DNA from 3 places in the Carnobacterium sp. 1290_CSPC genome. Region 3 is predicted to be linked to each of the others. Evidence: riboswitches for the same ligand, from Rfam matches in the RefSeq annotation. Region 3 holds a riboswitch; each other region holds the start of a gene.
What was found. Region 3 has a riboswitch for FMN ahead of AC973_RS04215 (energy-coupling factor ABC transporter ATP-binding protein). Riboswitches for the same ligand answer to the same signal wherever they lie in the genome.
Positions count from the first base shown of each region.

Region 1: linked by a shared signal. The riboswitch ahead of AC973_RS01655 (ECF transporter S component) and the one ahead of AC973_RS04215 (energy-coupling factor ABC transporter ATP-binding protein) in region 3 are both predicted to bind FMN.
Region 2: linked by a shared signal. The riboswitch ahead of ribD (bifunctional diaminohydroxyphosphoribosylaminopyrimidine deaminase/5-amino-6-(5-phosphoribosylamino)uracil reductase RibD) and the one ahead of AC973_RS04215 (energy-coupling factor ABC transporter ATP-binding protein) in region 3 are both predicted to bind FMN.

Region 1 covers NZ_JVVG01000024.1:29,770-37,007, forward strand. The annotation lists gene AC973_RS01645 (RecQ family ATP-dependent DNA helicase) at 85-1,566, opposite strand; gene AC973_RS01650 (helix-turn-helix domain-containing protein) at 1,547-2,614, opposite strand; gene AC973_RS01655 (ECF transporter S component) at 2,699-3,319, opposite strand; FMN riboswitch at 3,428-3,545, opposite strand; gene AC973_RS01660 (pseudouridine synthase) at 3,608-4,330, opposite strand; gene scpB (SMC-Scp complex subunit ScpB) at 4,367-4,999, opposite strand; gene AC973_RS01670 (segregation/condensation protein A) at 4,996-5,751, opposite strand; gene AC973_RS01675 (GNAT family N-acetyltransferase) at 5,767-6,180, opposite strand; gene AC973_RS01680 (ABC transporter permease) at 6,855-7,238, opposite strand, start outside.
Region 2 covers NZ_JVVG01000002.1:2,319-9,556, forward strand. The annotation lists gene AC973_RS00025 (DUF4298 domain-containing protein) at 1-134, opposite strand, end outside; gene AC973_RS00030 (cupin domain-containing protein) at 556-990, shown strand; gene AC973_RS00035 (tautomerase family protein) at 1,234-1,617, shown strand; gene AC973_RS00040 (methylated-DNA--[protein]-cysteine S-methyltransferase) at 1,717-2,244, shown strand; gene AC973_RS00045 (endonuclease III domain-containing protein) at 2,329-2,967, shown strand; FMN riboswitch at 3,062-3,183, shown strand; gene ribD (bifunctional diaminohydroxyphosphoribosylaminopyrimidine deaminase/5-amino-6-(5-phosphoribosylamino)uracil reductase RibD) at 3,304-4,398, shown strand; gene AC973_RS00055 (riboflavin synthase) at 4,399-5,001, shown strand; gene AC973_RS00060 (bifunctional 3,4-dihydroxy-2-butanone-4-phosphate synthase/GTP cyclohydrolase II) at 5,002-6,198, shown strand; gene ribE (6,7-dimethyl-8-ribityllumazine synthase) at 6,217-6,690, shown strand; gene AC973_RS00070 (M24 family metallopeptidase) at 6,836-7,238, shown strand, end outside.
Region 3 covers NZ_JVVG01000053.1:8,086-15,323, forward strand. The annotation lists gene truA (tRNA pseudouridine(38-40) synthase TruA) at 1-12, opposite strand, end outside; gene AC973_RS04205 (energy-coupling factor transporter transmembrane component T family protein) at 37-825, opposite strand; gene AC973_RS04210 (energy-coupling factor ABC transporter ATP-binding protein) at 826-1,758, opposite strand; gene AC973_RS04215 (energy-coupling factor ABC transporter ATP-binding protein) at 1,734-2,576, opposite strand; FMN riboswitch at 2,697-2,822, opposite strand; gene AC973_RS04220 (OsmC family protein) at 2,893-3,342, opposite strand; gene AC973_RS04225 (acyltransferase family protein) at 3,452-5,365, opposite strand; gene rplQ (50S ribosomal protein L17) at 5,785-6,165, opposite strand; gene AC973_RS04235 (DNA-directed RNA polymerase subunit alpha) at 6,191-7,135, opposite strand; gene rpsK (30S ribosomal protein S11) at 7,202-7,238, opposite strand, start outside.

The DNA.
Region 1 (7,238 bases), on a different contig from region 3:
TTCTTAACACTAAGAATTGTACCATGAACCCCTTTTTATGTCAGTATTTCTTTAGGCAATTTAACAAAACTTTATGGACCAGTTTCAAGATAATAAGTGCTGCAAACGTTGGGTCCACATTCCCTTGAAATCATCATGTTGGTCTTTTTCGACTGTCACTCGATTCGGTCGGGCCATTAAGTCTTGCCATATCGGTTGACTGACGTAGTCAGGTTGGCAATTACTGCAACATAAGTCTGGTCTATCCACTACCTGTTCATCGGCTTGTTCTAATAAGAAAGTCCGGTAACACTGGTCAGTAGCCATTAAATCTAACATTTGGTAGATCTGCCGTAGCCGTTCCTGACGAAGTTTTTGGGCATGTACTTTTGCTGTTTGGTGATCCGTAAAATGATGGCGGTAAAAGTACAACATGGCACTTATGCTATCTGCGTATTGGTCAACTTCACTTTGGGTTAAGGCCTGTTTAAACAGCCGTTCCAATAAATCATCCAACAAGTCTGCCTCGTCTTCTAATAACCGGCGCATTTGCTGCAGTCTAGCTGCCTCGCGATGATCGTATAAGACAATTGACACTGATTGTTCCTGATCTCGTCCTGCCCGCCCGACTTCTTGAATAAAGTCTGCCATATTCTTAGGGAGATGATAATGCAAGACAAAGCGTATATGACCATGGTTAATTCCCATACCAAAGGCTGACGTTGCAAAAACAATATCCAATTCATTTTGTAGAAACTGGCTTTGGATGATATGTCTATCCTCTAGACTTCTATCCCCATGGTAAGAAGCGACCCGCAAATCTGTATGATCTTTCATCCATTGGTTGAGTTCTTCGAGTTCACTTTTATGGTGGACATAAACAATTCCTGGCTTAGGCAACCGGTCTAACCAATCCTGCAATTTGTTTACCCTCACTTCACCGGCGTCAATTTCATCGAATAGGTAGAAAATATTTGGTCGGTCAACTGATTCTTTTACCAGTTGAATAGGTTCTCCCTCTTCAAATAAGTAAGCCTTGATATCTGCTAGTGTGGATTGGTTGGCAGTAGCAGATAAGGCTAATGTTTTTGGTTGCTTTAAGAGCTGACGAACCTTTTTCAATTCAGTATATTGCGGTCTGAAGTCGTAACCCCATTGAGAAATACAATGGGCTTCATCAACAACTAATAATTGAATGTCCATCCGTTGTAAGGCCCTGATTACTTGATCTTTCAGGAGCATTTCTGGTGATAGAAATAGGAATTGATAGTCAGATAGGTGGCTTAAAATATAAGCTTGTTCCCCGCGGTCATAGGTAGAATTTAAGGCAATGCCCCGTCCTAATCCCATCCGTTGTAATTGACTGACTTGGTCTTGCATCAGGGAAATCAAGGGCGAAATGATCAATGTTACACCAGATTCATTATATTGGTTGATTTGGTATATTAAAGATTTACCTCCACCAGTTGGTAAAATGGCCACCACGTTTTCCTGTCGGTCTAAAGCCTCTAAACTCGCCAATTGCCCGGGTTTAAATGTTTGGTAACCTGTCACTTCTTCCAGGCGTTTATGCCAATCTGTCATCATGGGCTCCTTTCTGGTAGACGATATGCCAATACCGATATAACCAATAATCTTTCTCGCCGAATCTCGCTTTAAAGGACTCGAAATTCTCATCTGGCTCTTGGCTTACAAGGGGTGAAATGTCTTTCAAATTAAGTTCTTCAACCACAATTGGTTGAATTATCCAAGGAAAACTCAAGGTAATTTCTATGATGTGTTCTGTTATGGTAGATAATTTTAACCGTCTTCTATCAGCAATTTTTTGAAGTGACCAACCTTGGTCGATTAAATTTAAAGTATCTTGCGTAGTTTGATTCCAAATTGGGAATTGGTTAAAAACCCCTTGGGCAAAAACTTGCAGCCATTGAGTTTCTGCCCCTAAAGTATGACCACTTACCCAATTTTGATAGATTTGATCCATCAAGGCCTGTTGGGTAATGACAACTGCCCGCTTCGAAATCTGATGATTTTCTGCTACTTGTTCAAGGGTTTGTGCCGGTAATTTGGCGCCTTCAAACTGTTCTAGGAAAATGAGGGCTGCCTGGTCTGGGAAGGCAGATAGTTCCTTAGCGAGTTGCTGATGAAGGCTTTTGGTTATGGCCTGTAAGCCAGCTTGGGGCGCGTCTGCACTTTTGGCCATTGAAATAAAATCTTTGATCAGCTGTTGAACTTCTAAATCCTGGACAATTGGGCTATAGTGCGGGTTTTCGGCCTGAATATTGGATAGGACTTGCAGCAATAATTTGAAGGCTAAGTGGTGCTTGTGGTGGTGACTTGGGATAATCAGACCGTTTCGTTTTTGAAGGATGTCATCAACTAACAAATGCATATAATTGGTTTGATCGTTTTGGCGGAAGATAGCTTCCACCGAGATATATTCAGCTACATTTTGGGTATAGGACATCCATGCGTCTTTTGCAAGTTTTGGATAAAGACCGAAATAGGCAGTTAAATTGTTTGAAAATGCAAAAAAAAGTGTTGTGGCTGTTCGCTTGCCAATCAACACTTGATATACGGAATTCGGGGGTAGGGCTTGGACTTTAAAAGCAATCGCCATTAATAAAGTATCCAATCCTATCCCTCCAACGTTCCTACTATTTTTTCCCGACATGATTCTCTGGGTCTATCATACCAGAAAATTAACAATGCTTCACTTTTAATGGTGTGAATATTCGCGCGTACCGAATCGATTGACTAGGGTTGGTAGGGTTTGAACTAGGACGAAATGTGCTAGAAGGGAAACCAATACCCCTTTGAACAAGTTGAATGGGATGATACCCGCAAGGATATATGTTTGCATGTTACCTACATCGAAGTTCATGACTTGCATGTAGAATGGTGTGATCACGAAGTAATTTAAGATAGTCATCACTAATGTTAAAGAAAGGGTTGCAGCTAGGTAAGCAGCAATCGTTTTGCCGAAATTCATTTCTTTCGCTGATTGATTACCTGTGTAAACTGTCGCCATTTGATCTTTCAATAAGTAATAAATTGGCAAGATGTAAGCGATAGTCGCGATAAAGGCTGTTGCGTCACCGATTGGAATCCCCATTTCACCACCTGTATACATGTAATGTAAACCGTTGGCGATTAGGCTGGCAGCAACTGCTTTTTTAGGTCCTGAAATGAATGCGACGAGTAAGATTGGTACAAGTGAAAAGTCTACCTTTAAGTAAGGTAAGGCCGGGATGATTGGAAAACCAATAAACATCAATATGAATGATAGTGCCCCGACAATTGCGACCAATACGATTTCTTTAGTGTGATTTTTTCCCATGTGAATTTCTCTCCTTTTCTACTTCATGGGGTTGGCACTCAAAAGTGGAAATAAAAAAACTCTTTCCACCTTCAAGGTAAAAAGAGTATAGGCAAACAGACATAGTCCGCCCATCTTCTTCCATCCTGACTTTACAGTCGGTTCTAGAATTTCACTAGATCAGTCCCAAATGGGAGTCGCGGACTTTACCGCCGATCGGGAATTTCACCCTGCCCTGAAGATTGCTTCAAATTTATTTGATTATAATACCTATTATAGCAAGTATCTTACTTTTTTCAAGTAGGACGCTTACTTTTTCTTGGCATTCGCCAATAATTCTTCGATTTCGTGTTTTAGTAAGGTTCTGCTGTCTCCTGGTTTCAAACCTTTAAGGTCTAAAAAGCCGTAACGTTCACGTTTCAACTTGGCTACCGGATGACCCACTGCTTCTAACATTTTACGGACTTGGCGGTTACGCCCCTCATGGATAACCAACTCGATAATGGTGGTCTTTTTGTCCTTATCAACAGAAAGAATTTTCGCTTGTGCTGGGGCAGTTTTCACACCGTCAATTTCAACACCTCGCTCTAATTGCTTACGTTCTTCTCCGGTAATGACACCTTCAACTTTAGCCACATAGACTTTGTTGATTTCATAGCGAGGGTGCATCAAGGTATTGGCGAATTCACCGTCGTTAGTTAATAACAATAATCCTGAGGTATTGTAGTCTAACCGTCCTACTGGATAAATCCGTTGTTCAATTCCTGGGAAAAAGTCAGTCACCACTTTCCGGTCTTTATCATCTTTCACTGCAGAAATCACGCCAGTTGGCTTGTAGAATACGTAGTACACTGGTTCTTCTTTATATATAGGTACTTGGTCTACTTCAATGCGGTCAGTATTGGATACTTTATGGCCCAGCTCTCTGACAACCTCACCGTTGACTTTCACACGTCCTGCGGCAATCAATTTTTCAGACTCTCGTCTCGAGGCAACACCTGCGTGTGCCATCACTTTTTGTAATCTTTCCATCTTTAAATAACTCCTATAGGTGACCTATTCAGTCGTTTATTCTGCTGTTGTTTCATTAAATTCTGTCTGGCTAAGGTCTGTTTGGTTAAAGTCTTTTTGTTCAGGTTCACCGTTATCATCAATTTTAAAAAGGGTCTCTTCATCTACCGAGCCATCTAAGACTAGATTATGAATATCCGGCAAGTCTTCTAAGGACTCCAAACCAAAATATTGGTAGAAGTAAGAAGTTACCCCGTAAATAATCGGCCGACCTGGTGAATCCTGACGGCCCGTTTCCATAACCAAATCTCGCTCTAGTAATTTATGGATCATATTAGATGACTGAACACCTCGAATATCATCAATCGTCATTCGCGTGACTGGCTGTTGGTAGGCAATAATCGCCAATGTTTCCAATGCCGCTTGAGACAATTTCGTTGCAAAAGGAGAAACCGCGTAATTTTTGACCACTTCACCGTATGCTGCCTTGGTCACTAATTGAACACGTTCATTAATAACGGTAATTCTTAATCCAGATTGTGGGTCGTGTTGGAGACGATTTCTCAAAACCATCACGTAGTATAAAGCCCATTCCTGTCGTATCTCTAACAAGTTGGCAAGTTCATCGACAGCAATCCCATCTTCACCTGCTACGAAAAGTAAACTTTCTATTGCAGCGACTGCATTCATTCACTTTCCTCCCGTCTAATCAATTGAATATCTGCTCTTAAGTCTTCCTGGTATAAGTATAACTCATTTGACTTCACTAATTCCAAAATCGCTAAAAACATACTAATAATTTGACTACGCGATTGAACTTTTCCAAGAAAAACAGCTTCTTGAAACATCAATACATCCCGGTCCGCCTCAACGAAGGCTTGGCGAACATCCATCATTGCAGTCCCTACCGAGTAAGACTCACCTGCAATCGTGGTTTGAATAGGTTGTTGATTTTTCAAGCGGAAGGCCATCTTTTGAATGGCTCTATACAAGTCATCAGGCGTTAATTGGCGACCCGTCATAGGGATTTTCTCTTGATAAGCCGATAAGTCTGATGGTTGCTTGGTATATTCCAACGACCGTTCAGCCTGTTTATCCGCTAAGATATGGGAAACTTCCTGATATTGCTGGAAAGCGAGTAATTGTTCCACTAATGAGTCACGTGGATCATCTTCTTCCTCAACTGCTTCTTTGGGCGTTTTTGGTAGCATCATTTGTGTTTTGATTTCCAATAAAGTAGCCGCCATCACCAAATATTCTGAAGCAACATCCAGAGATAAGGCTTCATAGGTATGAATATAAGCTAAATATTGGTCGGTAACCAGATTGATGGGAATATCAAAAATATCTACCTTTAAATCTTTAATTAAGTGTAATAGTAAATCAAGCGGCCCCTCAAAGGCCGCTAGATCTAATGTTAATTCACTTGTTTGATCGTTCATCCTGACAATTTTCTCCTAGACTTGGGGTGTGTTTTCTTGTTTATTATCCAATTCCTTGTCCAACTCTTCTTGGCGACGTTTTGTCCATTTTGACAAAATTGTAGATAGGGAAATTACACCAGTAAGGGAATAAACGGGAAATTCTTTCTTTAATGCCGTTAATAAATCATAAGTAAGTCCTTCTTCTCTAAAAGAAGGATTGATCGATAAATAACGCACGACTAAAGTATCTGTATCATCATGTTGGTCAAAGCCTACTAAACCGATGATATTATCAGAATCAGCTTCTTTCCATAAATAAATTTTACGTTCTTGCTGATTAATTTTATCCATTTCTTCTTTAAGTTCAGAAAATTCTTTAAACTCAGGGATGTAGGATAATAGGCCCATTACGATTTTCTCGTATCTTCCTATATAAGGCACTAACATCTTTGCCCTCCTTTTACTTTTGCATAATAACAAAGTATGTGTAAGAGTACATTAGCATATATCAACAGTCAAGGCAATTTTTATTAAAAATATTTAAGGGTGCGAGAGAGACCGTTTAGCTCAACAACACTGGAAAGTTAGTGCGGTATCACACGCAGTGTGATGCAAACTAATTAGAAGAGGATTTGAGCTGGTCGAACGAACCCGACTACGAAAAGCACTCTTTGCATAATTGTTGTTGCATGTTTTTGCTAGCTGATGTGTTGTATTTTTATACAGTTTGAGTTGTAGTAAATATTTGATTGCCCAAGACACTCACCATTCCTATCATCGCCTTAAAAAAGCAGTGCGACCACCTTCAGTCAAGGCCTAATGGTGGTCGCACTGCTAAGGCTTCTAGGAGGCTACTACCTTGGCAATATTTTTTATAATGTGCTTGCTACTAATATAATGTACCTTTTGGATAAATTGTAAAATGTATGTATGTTTAACAAATTACCTGATTATAAATCGTCTGCCTACGGTAATGTATACTTGTTCTTTCAAAAAAACGCACAGTTTCAGTTTGATTAATGATCAATGACAAGTGGTGTTCTGTTACGTTAGTCAATCTTTCTCATATCGATTTCGATAAAAATAGCCAGGTCTAAAGAGACCTGACTAGATAGTTGTTGTTAGCCTTTTTTCTCACTTTGTCTTAAGGTATAAGATTGTTTCAGTGTGCCGAATAAGCCTTTGTCTGAGTAAGTCAGGACGTTTGACTTGTAGAAGTTGGCGGATAACCATAGGCAAAGGATTGAGAATAGTAGTGAAATGATGACAGACAAGATTAATTCTGTGGTCGATACGGTTTCAGCAGCTATTCTAAATGGCATGACAAATGGTGTGAAGAATGGGATTTGTGAGGCTACTCGAACTAAGATATTGTTTGAGAAACCTAGTCCAAACATCCCAATATAAAAACCAATAATACTTAAAAGAATAATCGGTGTGATCATTTTATTCACATCTTGTACATTTGAAACAAGTGATCCAAGGAAGGCACCTAACACTGAGTA
Region 2 (7,238 bases), on a different contig from region 3:
TAGTAGTTAAGGAATAGTTTGATATTTGGTAGGTATCTTTCAAAATTTTCCAGGGAATCAGACATGGCCTCAATTTCTTTAGAAATATTCAAAAAATTTTCTTCCATCTCATAAAAATTATCAGTGTTCTTCACGTTACCCCCACCTTTCTTTAATGATATACATTTGATGATTATTTTATTGCGCTAATGATAGTGGTAATTGTTGGTACGATTGAAATGATCGTATAAACTTGGACAAAATAAGCAATAGGTTCCTCCCATGAAGGAGGTGCAATTAAAGCAATAAAGTAGAGTATAATAATAAAAATAAGATTTGTTAAAATCCTAGATAATGCTAGGCGCCAGCCTATTTTCTGTTTAAAATTAAATGTTTGTTGCCAAAATTGGATAAGTGATCTCATGATAAAACGCCTTTCTAAATATGAATGCATAACTAAAAAAAGCATAAACTAAAAATATACAGCAAGCAACAAAATTATTTATGATCACTGATTCACAATATATTTGCATTTAAATATATAAGGAGTAAAATTATAGATAAGGAGGGATTATGATGACTGATAATAAATTTCTGACTGGTAATGTAGATAACGACAAAAAGCCGTATATTATAGATGTTGAAAAAGAAACGTTAGAGAATACAAATTTTCGTACGACGATTTGGACAGGTAACAAGTTGCAGTTGACTGTTATGGAAATTCCTGTAGGCGGTGATATTGGTTTAGAAGTACATCATGAAAGTGATCAATTTATCCGTATCGAGCAAGGTGAGGGTCTTTGCCAGATGGGTCCTGCTGAGGACGATTTATCCTTTGAACAAAAAATTGGAGAAGATGAAGCAGTCTTTGTGCCACTAGGTTTATGGCATAATATCACCAATCGGGGGAGTGTACCGTTAAAACTGTACACCATTTATGCTAGCCCTGACCACATACCTGGTACTGTTCATGGCACTCAAGAAGATGCTGAAAGCGATCCAAATGAATAAAACAAACATGAAATGCATCAAAAGTACAAACAATAGTTAAACCAAGAAAACCGATGACTTTAAAGGCGTTATCGGTTTTTTTTATGCTAGAAATCAACAAGTACCTATAAAAAGATATTCCTTTACATATATCAATCAATGTATAGTACGGTACTTCTAAAAAATTGTTGTAGGGTGAAACTAGCAATTTAATTAAATTTTCATATATAATAATATTATGCAAAAAGATAAGGAGTGTGCTACATGCCATTAGTTAGAATCGATCTTTTAGAAGGTAGGACTGCAGAATTTAAATCACAACTAGGTGAGTTAGTTTACGAATCTATGCTTGAAACAGTTGGCATTCCTGAAGAGGATAAGTTTGTGGTTGTTAATGATTTAAAAGCTGAAGAACTGATATTTTCTACCAACTACCTAGGTATTGACCGTACAGATGGTATCGTGATCATTCAAATCACGATGAATGAAGGGCGTACAACTGAGGTGAAAAAAGCTTTATACAAGACAGTTGCTGATAAATTAAATAGCCAATTAGATATTCGCAAAGAAGATGTCTTTATCAACTTAGTAGAAGTAAATAAAGAGAACTGGTCCTTTGGTAATGGTATTGCACAGTACGCAGAATAAGTAGCATTACTACAAGTATATAATAGCCATACCCTAGCTATCCCCATCTTTTTTTGAGATAGCTAGGGTATCTGTCATCTTAACCCAGGAGGGATTACCATGTATTACAAATCATCTTACACCTCACCACTTGGTCAAATGACTATCGTGAATGATGAACATGCGATTAAAGGATTGTGGTTTAGTGATCAAAGATACTTTGGTGGTAAATACGATTTACAGACTATGATAGAAGGAGAAACGCCAGTGACAAAGCAAGTCAAAAATTGGTTAGACGCTTATTTTGCTGGTGAGAACCCAACTCTTGACCCAAACATTTTGGCCCCAGAAGTAACGTCTTACCGTAAGCAAATCCTGAACGCACTGATTAATCTCCCTTACGGCCAAACGACTAGCTATAAGGAATTAGCTGATAAAGTTGCTTTAAACACTCTTGGGAAAAGAGGCTCAGCTCGTGCAGCTGGCGGTGCTGTTGGCCACAATCCCATTTCGATTCTAATTCCATGTCACCGGGTTGTAGCCACTAACGGTGCATTAACTGGTTATGCAGGTGGTATCGACCGCAAAATTGCCTTGCTGGCTTTAGAAGGCTTTGACCAATCCAAGCTAGATAACCACCAAGTATAGGTGTGACGCTCATAGGAACCCATTAATTTTTACATGAAGATGCAAAGAAAAATACCACATAACGGCAAAATAATTTAGGGTGAGATGATGGATAAATTAGCTATTAGAAAATTATATGATACTTTACTGAAAGAAATGGGGCCACAAGGATGGTGGCCTGCTGAATCTAAGGTAGAAATTATCTTGGGGGCTATCCTTGTTCAAAATACCAACTGGCGTAACGTTGAAAAGTCCCTAAATAACTTGAACGCAGCTACTGACTTTTTGCCAGAAGAAATTTTAAAACTCCAACTGGAAGAATTAGAAACGTTGATTCGACCAAGTGGATTCTACCGCAACAAGGCGCGAGCAATTCAAGCCAGTTTCCAATGGTTTGATAACCACAAATGGGATTATCAAGCCATGGAGTATGAATACGGAAAACAGTTGCGAAGTGAAATCTTGAAATTACAGGGGGTAGGGTTTGAAACAGCTGACGTATTTCGCGTTTTTATATTTGACCAACCAGCGTTTATCGCTGATGCCTACGCTAGGCGGTTATTCAGTTGGTTGACAGGCAATTCGTACACAACCTATCAAAGCCTTTACCAAGAGATTAACCTACCGGATGACTTCACTTATGAAGAAGCCCAGGAATTCCATGGCTTAATTGATGAGTTTGGCAAACTATACTTGGGTAAAAATGGCCAAGTGAAGGGAAATTTTTTATCCAATCACCCATGATAAATACTCTATAGTATATATTTTTAATTTAAAAAATACATTTGGGTTTACATTTTCTTTTTAATACCGTATGATATCACCATAAACATTCAAATAAAATCTTCAGGGCAGGGTGTAATTCCCGACCGGCGGTAAAGTCCGCGACCCCCTTTAATTAGGGGTTGACTCGGTGTAATTCCGAGACCGACAGTAGAGTCTGGATGGAAGAAGAGTAGAATTAAAATAAACGAATACTATAAGTCTATAGTTTATTTGTGTGCCCTAGGAATCTTATTTCTAGGGCTTTTTTTCGTCACTCTGACTGGATTATTTGTTGTTTAGAGAAAGGATGAGTGAATGAAAGACTATATGCAAGAAGCACTTGACCTAGCCAAATTAGGACAGGGTTGGACAAGGTCTAATCCTATGGTTGGTGCAGTTATCGTAAAGAATAGCCAAATCATCGGTCGAGGCTATCATCAGCAGTATGGTGGTTTGCATGCGGAAAGAGAAGCCTTAAAGGATGCCAGCGAACAAGGGCATGATGTAAAAGGGGCAACTATGTACGTCACGCTGGAACCCTGCTGTCATTTTGGTAAAACGCCGCCTTGTACGCAAGCTATTATCGAAGCGGGTATTGAAAAAGTGATAGTTGCTGCAATTGATCCGAATCCATTGGTTGCTGGAAAAGGCATCCAGGAACTAAGAAACCACCATATTGAAGTAGAAACGGGTCTATTAGCCAAAGAGAGTGAAGATCTTAACCGTAAATTCAATTACTTTATGACTCATCAACGCCCCTATGTCACCATGAAATACGCCATGACCCTAGATGGGCGGACGGCTGCCTACACTGGGGATTCCCAGTGGATAACGGACAAAATTGCACGAGAGCATGTGCATTACCAACGCCACAGTAACCAAGCCATTATGGTTGGCATAGGGACTGCGCTTGCTGATAATCCATCGTTAACTGTTCGAATTGACGATTTTGAGGGGATTAATCCTATCCGTATTGTTTGTGATACTAGCTTGAAGCTCCCCTTAAACAGCCAATTAGTGGCGACAGCGAAGGAAACGCCCACAATTATTGCGACAATTAATCAGAACCCAGAAGATCACCAAGCCTATCAAGCAGCCGGTTGTCAGCTATTGGTTGTGAAGGAAAAGGATAACAAAGTAGATTTACTTGATTTAATCACACAACTGGGCCAACAAGGTATTCAAAGTATTTATGTTGAAGGTGGATCAAAACTAAATGCTTCGTTACTTGAAGCTGGTTTAATCCAGGAAATTCACACTTATATTGGGCCCAAAGTAATTGGTGGTTTTGACCAGTATAGTCCTATCAGTGGTTTTGGTTTTCCGCAGATGGACCAAGCACTTACAAGTAATGTTCAGGCAATCACGTCATTAGGTAAAGACCTTTTGATAGAAAGTAGGGTGGATTAAATGTTTACAGGAATTATCGAAGATATTGGCCGTATTGAAAGTATCGAGGCCATCAACAATCATGCAGGACTTCTTTTAACCATTGCCTCAAGAAAAATAGTATCCGATGTCAATCTAGGTGACTCGATTAGTGTGAACGGCATTTGTCTTACCGTGACGAATTACGCTGATACGAATTTCCAAGTTGAAGTGATGCCAGAAACGATTGCGAAAACGTCTTTAGAAGGAATTGCTAACAATAGCCGCGTGAATCTGGAACGGGCGATGAAGGCAAATGCAAGATTCGGTGGTCATATTGTAAGTGGCCATATTGATGGTATTGGTAAAATCACCGCAATTGAGGAGGATGGTATCGCTAATTGGTACACGGTTCAAACAAGTAAACCATTAATGCGCTATATCATCATGAAGGGGTCTATTGCTATCGATGGCACAAGTTTAACAGTTGCTGGCGTTGAAGGAGATACATTTAAAGTATCAATCATTCCTCACACCAGTGAACAAACAATTTTTTCAACCTATCAAGTAGGCACTATCGTGAATTTAGAAAATGATATTGTTGGTAAGTATATTGAGCAATTTACAGTGAAGGAGCGGGTATAGATGGATTTTTCAACAATCGAAGACGCATTAGCAGCATTACAAGCAGGCCAAATCATTATGGTTTTGGATGATGAGAATAGAGAAAATGAAGGAGACTTAATTTGTGCAGCTGAGTTTGCAACAACAGCTAATATTAATTTTATGGCAACTCATGCTAAAGGGTTGATTTGTCAGCCAATGAGTCAAGCAGTAGCTAGTCGGTTGAATTTGTCGCCGATGGTGGATAATAATACAGACCCACATACAACCGCATTTACGGTATCCATTGACCATAAAGAGACAAGTACAGGTGTATCCGCAGTTGAACGTGGGTTAACCATGCGTGAAGCAGCAAATCCAAATAGCCAACCCAGCGACTTTAACCGTCCGGGACATGTTTTCCCATTGGTGGCGAAAGAAAATGGTGTCTTGGAGCGAAATGGTCATACAGAAGCAACGGTTGATTTGATGAAATTAGCTGGACTGAATCCAGTGGGTGTTTGTGTAGAAATTATGCGCGAAGACGGTACGATGATGCGCCAAGCCGAATTGCTTGAGCAAGCAGAGAAATGGCAGATGCCAGTCATCACTATTAAAGGCTTACAAGACTACCGGTTAAAAACTGAGCGTCATACCCGCCATGTATCACAAGCTAAGATGCCGACAAAATTTGGTGAATTTACTATCCATACTTTTATCAACGATGTAGATAATCAAGAACATGTGGCTTTGGTAAAAGGGGATGTTTCAGGTAAGGGACAGGTCCTAACGCGTTTGCATTCTGAATGTTTAACGGGAGATGTACTGGGATCAAACCGGTGTGACTGCGGAGAGCAATTACATGAAGCCCTGCGGAAAATCAATGAAGCTGGCCAGGGTGTTCTCTTATATTTAAGACAGGAAGGTCGCGGTATTGGCTTAATCAATAAAATAAAAGCCTACCAGTTACAAGAAGAAGGACTGGATACTGTAGAAGCGAACCATGCCCTAGGATTCCCAGATGATTTAAGGGAATACCATACGGCTGCACAAATGTTGGAGGAACTGGGTGTGACGTCCATTGACCTGATGACCAACAACCCAGATAAAATCGCACAATTAGAAGAATCTGGTATCCAAGTAGCCAACCGTGTGAGTATTGAAATGGCTGCTAATCCGGATGATGAAAACTACTTAATCACTAAAAAAGTAAAAATGGGTCATTTATTAGACTTATAAAATATGGAGGAAAATAGCATGAATATTATTCAAGGAAAATTGTACAACGGAGAAGATGTTAAAATTGGGATTGTCATTGCACGATTCAATGATTTTTTAACTAAAAGCTTACTAAGTGGTTGTGAAGATGGCCTTACGCGTTCAGGCGTTTTGACAGAAAATATCGACGTTGCTTGGGTGCCGGGGGCCTATGAAATCCCGCTTACAGCCGCAACGATGGCTGAAACAGGTAAATATGATGCAATCATTACACTGGGTGCTGTGATTAGAGGGGCTACAAGTCACTTTGATGTGGTAGTTAATCAAACATCAAGCGGGGTATCTCAAGTAGGTTTAACCCATAAATTACCGGTCATTTTTGGTGTCTTAACCGTTGAAAACATCGAACAAGCTATTGAACGCTCTGGTACTAAAGCTGGTAACCTTGGGTTTACTTATGCAACGAATGCTATTGAAATGATTAATTTATTCAAGGAAATTAAACAACAATAGGTCATCAATCCATATGAAAATATCTCTAACAGTACAAGACTAGCTTTAATTTTAAATCATGGTAAGATGGATGTTGGAACAATAAAGCGCATTCAATTATCATATCTTTCTGATGATTTGCGTAAAAAGCTTAAGGAGACTTCATATGACGATTCAATTTAAACAAACATTAGCGCCAACCAAGGATAATTCTGGAAAACCTATCATTTTAAGTGACGCTACCTTCGCTCAACGCAAGGAGAAAGTCCTTCAGTTAATGCGAAAATATGACTTCTCATCATTGATGATTTACGCAGACAAGGAACACGGTAGTAATTTTGAATATTTAACTGGCTTTATTCCACGATTTGAGGAAGCTATCCAAGTAATAAACCAAGACGGGACGTCGACATTGATTTTAGGTAATGAGAATTTCAATAAGACTAGTATGGCACGTACACAAAGCGAAGGCGTTCTTTGTCCATTCTTCTCTTTACCAAACCAACCTATGGATTTCACTAAAACTTTCGCTGACTATTTAAAAGATATTAAAGTAGATGATTCTAAAC
Region 3 (7,238 bases):
AAATCTAGGCAAAATGCGCCCTCCTTCTACTAGTGGCTATAAGATAATCATGACAACGGTCAAAACCGCAAGACAGATACTGGCAAGGGTATCTAGTTTGCCCCAATGCAATTGACGGTACTTGGTCCGGCCTTCACCACCCTTGTAACCACGCGCTTCCATGGCAGTGGCTAGGTCGTAAGCTCGGTTAAAGGCAGAAATAAACAAGGGAATTAGGACTGGAATAAAGGCTTTTACCCGCTCAAGGATATTCCCTTCTGAAAAGTCTACACCACGTGCCCGCTGTGCATTCATGATCTTATCTGCCTCTTCTAGTAGGGTCGGGACAAATCGCAAGGCAATCGATAACATTAAGGCAATCTCATGGACTGGCAAAATGTTACGAACAGGCTTCAGCAAGGCTTCCATAGCATCGGTAATAGCCAAGGGTTGAGTAGTCAAAGTCAAAATCGTCGATAGGAAAATAATCAATAGGAAGCGGACAAAAATATAGGCCGCATTGGATAAACCACCAGTTGTTAAGGCTAGTGGACCAAATGACCACAGGACGTCCCCGGTATGAGTAAAGAGGATTTGTAGGGCTACCGTAAAAATGATAATAGCAATCATGGGTTTTAAACCACGTAAAAATATCCCTAAAGAAATCCCAGTTAAAAAGACCAAACTCGTAACCACTGCAATCATGACGATATTGGTCGTGACATCAGTTGCCGCAAACACCAGCAACATCATGACAATCAAGCCCACCAATTTCACCCTTGGGTCCAGTTTGTGCATCAAGGAATTACCGGGAATGTACCGGCCAATAATCAATTTATCTTTCATCTATAATTGGCCCCCTTCCCCTGTAATAAATCCGCTTAACTTGTCATCGTCATTTTGTCCGGTTGCTAAAGCCAATTTATCAACAATTAAGTCAGCTAAAGCATCGACAGTTAAGGGGACTTCTATCTCATTGTCCCAAAGTGAACGTTGTAATTTATTTTGTAAGTCGAAAGCAAAGTCAGCTGCGTCCGGTAAAGCCAATTGGTGGCTGGCTAACCAAGCAGGATCTGCAAATACTTCAGCTGGTGTTCCTTCTTTCACACATGTACCTGCATCCAACACAATCACGTGGTTGGCATAAGCCGCCACATCTTCCATTTGATGGGTCACTAAAACAATCGTCAACCCTTGATCTCGGTACAAGCGGTCGAACATAGACATCATTTCCATCCGACCTTTTGGATCCAATCCAGCAGTTGGTTCATCTAAAACCAGTACTTCTGGTTTCATGGCAATCACCCCAGCAATAGCTACACGGCGCATTTGCCCACCAGATAACTCAAAGGGTGACCGCTCAAATAAAGTCGAGGCAATCCCAACTGCAGCTAAAGCCGCTTCAGCTTTCTCGCGGGCCGTTGCTTCATCGTCGCCAAAATTCATGGGCCCAAACATCACATCTTTAAGCACAGTTTCTTCAAATAGTTGCCCTTCAGGAAATTGGAAGACCATCCCCACTCGTTGGCGGATCTTCTTCAAGTCTTTTGGTTTAGAGTCAGCTGACACTACCGCCTCACCAATCCGTACTTGGCCCACAGTGGGTTGTACCAAGGCGTTAAGGTGTTGGGTAATGGTCGACTTCCCTGACCCAGTATGGCCGATAATCGCCGTATATGAACCATCTGGAATTGTCACATTGATATCATGGAGAGCTTCACTAGCGAATGGTGTGCCCGCGCCATAGGTAAAGCCTACTTGTTCAAATACGATTTGCATAACCATTCACCCAACCCTTCTTCATCAAAATACGCATCCGGCACAGCAACCCCACGTTTTGCTAGGGCACTTTTTAGTTGCTCGGAAAAAGGCACATCCAAACCAATCTCAGTTAACTCATTCCCGTAAATAAAGATATCAGCTGGCGTACCCTCTTTAATAATTTGCCCCTCTTTAAAAACAAGCATACGGTCAGCTTCCGCCGCCTCATTTAAATCATGGGTAATCGAAATCACAGTTAGGGCCTTATCTTGTTTGATATCCGCCACAATTGCCATCAATTCGTCCCGACCTTCAGGATCTAACATTGAAGTCGATTCATCTAAAATAATGATTTTTGGTGCCATAGCAATCACGCCCGCAATCGCAACCCGTTGCTTTTGACCACCAGATAAGGCTGCTGGTTCCTTGTCGCGGTAGTCCCACATTTTAACCCGTTTTAGGGCAGACTCCACCCTCTCATGCATCTCATCAACCGGCATGCCCATATTTTCCAAGGCAAAAGCCACATCATCTTCTACAGTAGCGCCCACAAATTGGTTGTCTGGATTTTGAAAGACTAGTCCAACTTGGCTACGAATATCCCATAAGGTTTCCATAGATAGGACTTTTCCATCCACTACAATTGTTCCAGATTTAGCTTCTAATAAGCCTACCAATAGTTTTGAAAATGTTGATTTCCCTGATCCATTATGACCAATAATCGCTAGCCACTCACCTTCGTAGATAGTCGTTGATAGGCCATCTATAGCTAATTTCTCATCTGATTGACTATATTGAAAAGACAAATCCTGAACCTGAATAATCGGTTTCGCCATCTTGTTCCCTCGCTCACTTTATATATTTAAGAAAAAACTCCTCCAACGTTACTTGGAAGAGTTTGTTAAAGAAGACCAAGCCCAGCTAGCCACTTGTATCGCTGTCTCGTTCATCCTGCTATACGCTTCTTCCATCCTGACTGTAACAGTCGGTACTAGAATTCCACTAGTTCAATCACCTAATACACCTGGTAATTCGCGGACTTTACCGCCGATCGGGACTCGCACCCTGCCCTGAAGACATTTTATTTATTTTTCACTTAGTTTAGTCTACTAAAATCCACCAGTAAAAGCAATCATTAGATGTCAAGACACCTCACCCCTTTGAACCGTCACCATAATCATTAGCGTGAATTACCATTTCCGTGTATGTATAATCACCGATGATTTGAGATACCGGACACCGTCCTTCTGCCTCATAAACAATGGTTTCTGCCTGGTCGCGTGGTAAATCGAGGAAAACGTCTACTTTAAAATCAAAGTAGGTAACCTTCGTTTCCTTGTTTAACTTATAGTCCACTTGGATAGCTACCTCGCTGGTTACATCCTTGATTCCGTGTCGGTCTAAAGCAATTTCAATCGTCGCATTCAAGCAAGTTGCCCATGATAAGGCAATGAGTTGTTCTGGGTTAGTCCCCGGCTCATCTGCTTTCAATGGACTTGATGTTTGAACCCGCAACTCATTTTCCCCTTCAACCCAAGCCATTCCTTTAAGTCCTTGATCATTATGCACTCGTGTTGAATATAACAATTTATCCTCAGCCATATGCGCATTTCCTCCATCTTCTTGGTTATGCTCTAATATGGGTCATTATACCCCTAATACTCCTAGCAAAAAAGGCAATCGCATTTAAATCATGCAATTGCCTTTGAATTCAATATTCTTTTTTCAAGACTTGATACATGCCATTTGTCAGAAATTGTAACCAAACTTGCCCACCATCCGAATTAAAGTGTACCCCATCCTGACTTAGCCAAGTAGACGCTTCAGCATGGTTGGTATAGTAATCATGCCAGTCCAGTAAGTAGACTGAATCACTTTCGTCACTAGCTGCCTGAGCCAAAGCTTTATTTACATCATCTGCCCAAGGGCGGTCAACATGCGTATTCACTAGAAAAATCGTTTTCTCTCGACCAATCTCATCTAAGAAGTCACTTAGTTGTGCTGATGTAAAGCCACCATTCGCACCTAGGTCAACCAAAACGACATCTTTTAGCATACCCTGCGCGTCCAAGCTAGCTGGATAGCCAATTAAGGTATATAACTGGCGGCCAACCGCAGCGTCCACAATTGCATTAGGATACAAAGTATACAAACCTTCTGATTCGCCCACCATTAAGGAATCACCGATGAAAGTCACAGATAGCTGATACGCAAACCGAGCTTGCTCATCAGGAATACCTTGGTAAAATCCTAATGATGCCTCACTTAAGTTCTTTTTATAAGTTGAAAGACTAGCGTCAGCTTGTTTTTCTTGCTCAGCCCTTTGTTTATTCAGTTCTTCAATCTTCTTGGCTTGTTGAGCAGCTTGCTGCTCCTCTACCGTCACATTGTCAGCCGGTTTAGACACCGCCACCGCACTCACGCCTCCTAGGAAAACGAGGGCAAATGCAATGAATAAAATGCGGGTCAACCAGGGTGCCGGCTCTTTAAACAAGTTGCGAACCTTAGTAAAAAGACGGAGGGGTTGGTTGTTACGCACTTCATTGAAAACCGGCACCGGCCATCTTTTTTCCTCTAGTAAGGCATAAGATAAACACGACAGGATAATAATCAAAATGACTTGTGGCCAAATACTATTGGTAAACCAATTCTGGCTGGTTGGTACCATATGAAATAGCACATTGATTGGGTAATACCATAAATACATATGGAATGTACGTTCACCTAACCACCGCAAGGGTTTAAATTTCAATAGAAAACCAACCCAAGAGCCTTTATAAGTCAACAAGGCAATCATTACAGCAGCTAATAAATCAAAGCCAAACATTCCACCATAGTAAGTGAACGTCGCTGCATCAAGCATGTGGAGCATCCCATAAGTGAGTATAGCCAATAGGCCTAACAACACCACATCAACAATAAAGTGGTGAAAGCGCCCAACTCGGTCCTTCAACCAAGTAGCCAGTTGGTCCATATCCAACAATTGAGCAGCAGCCCCACCAAGAGCAATAGAGAAGAATCTAGTATCCGTACCATAGTAAACTCTTGAAGGATCTTCACCGGGTGTGAAGACGATCGCCATCAAGATGCCTGACAAAAGTGCGGCAGCGAGCATGACCAAACCGGATTGCCATCTGGTCTTGGTGAAACGTCGACTAACCTTGAAGAATAGTGGCCAAATGACCATAAACTGCATGTAAACGGCTATATACCAATAATGAGTGGTCAAAGACGGGTGTAACATATTGGCGAAATAGGACGATCCAGATAGAATCTGCTGCCAATTATTGACAAATAACAAGGATGTGGTTAGATTAATGCCGATATTGACCAATAACTGTTGCCTAAATAGTAGTAAATAAGTCAGCCCCACCATTGTAATAATGACCATGGGCCACCAAATTTTACGTATGCGACCCCAGGTTTTCTTAAAATAAGATTCCTGGATATCTGCTTCATATTTACTCTCCATTTGACTCGTCACTAGGTAACCTGAAAGGACTAAAAAGATGTCCACCCCTAAGAAACCACCTGAAACAAGGTGAGTTAGATAGTGATATAAAATAATACCCAACATCGCTAAGAATCGAATTGTATCAAACTGTGTAAAGTAGTTTTTCTTCATTACCTTCGCCTCTCTAAATTGCCAAGCACGCAATTGTCAATGCTCGAGACAATTTACGCAATTATAATACATATATTATATCGATAGTATAGGAAAATGAGAACATCAAATTTTGAGATTTCCCAAAGCCCTGCCGACAAACGACGCACTAAAGAGCAAAAAAGTGGTTGAGCCCTAGCCCCAACCACTTTAGAAAATAAAAAAGCATATATGCTACCAAACACCTGTTGGTTAAACAACACATATGCCGAACCAATTTTTCACCTAAATGAATTGGCCTTGATTTATTCATAAGACTTATGGATATATTCCACTCCTAGCGAACTTCATCACGCTAGGAGTAGATAGAGCTAGACTCGGTTATACTAGGTACAACCACCATCATGACACTCCGTTTTATACATCACTAAAAGTTTTTATTAAACTAATTCAAGAATAACCATTGGTGCAGCATCGCCACGACGAGGTTCAGTTTTTAAGATACGAGTGTATCCACCTTGACGTTCAGCGTAACGAGGACCAAGATCGTTGAATAATTTTTGTAAAGCAGACTCGATAACGATGTCTTCACCTTCAGCGCGAACATCGGCGATTTCGTTACGAACGAATTGGTTCGCTTGACGACGAGCAGCTAAATCTCCACGTTTACCTAAAGTAATCATTTTTTCAGCTGTACGACGGATCTCTTTCGCACGAGTTTCTGTTGTAGTAATACGTTCATTGATAATTAAATCAGTAGTTAAGTCACGTAACATAGCTTTACGTTGAGAGCTAGTACGACCTAATTTACGGTAACCCATTGTCAGTATCCTCCTTTATGATTTATTAATCTTCTTGACGTAAAGATAAGTCAAGAGCAGCTAGCTTGTTTTTAACCTCTTCAAGAGACTTACGACCTAAGTTACGTACTTTCATCATTTCTGGTTCAGACTTGTTAGTCAATTCTTCAACAGTATTGATGCCTGCACGTTTTAGACAGTTGTATGAACGAACTGATAAGTCTAGTTCTTCAATAGTCATTTCAAGCATTTTTTCTTTTTGTGTTTCTTCTTTTTCGACCATAACTTCAACTTGACGAGCTTCGTCTGTTAAGTTAACGAATACTTCCAAGTGTTCCGTCATGATTTTTGCCGCTAAGCTTAATGCTTCTTCGGGTGAAATTGTACCATCAGTCCAAATATCCATAGTCAATTTATCGTATTCGTTGATTTCTCCGATACGAGTATTTTCAACTTGATAGTTTACTTTGGAAATTGGTGTGTAGATAGAATCCACTGGAATTTCGCCAATTGGCATTGAATCCACTTTATTATTTTCTGAGCGCACAAAACCACGACCGTTTTTAACATTCATAATCATGTGGAAACGAGCGCCTTCTGCAAGCGTACAAATATGTAAGTCTGGATTCATAACATCGAAATCAGCATCGGCAATAATATCAGCAGCTGTTACGTCAGCTGGACCTGTGATGTCAATTTCTACTTGTTTTTCTTCTACGTCATACAATTTCAATGATAATTGTTTTACGTTCAACACAATCTCAGTAACGTCTTCACGTACACCTGGGACTGTTGAGTATTCATGCAAAACATCGTCAATTTGGATTGATGTAACTGCTGTACCTGGTAGTGAGGACAACAAGATACGACGTAATGAATTACCTAGGGTTGTTCCATAGCCGCGTTCTAATGGTTCTACAACGAATTTACCAAATTTACTATCGTCGTTAATTTCAATTGTCTCAATATTTGGCTTTTCAATTTCGATCATATCGACAAATTACCCCTTTCAAAACGTGAGAAAATGTATCATCGCATATCCAAGTTCATCAATCGATTAAACACGACGACGTTTTGGAGGACGGCAACCATTA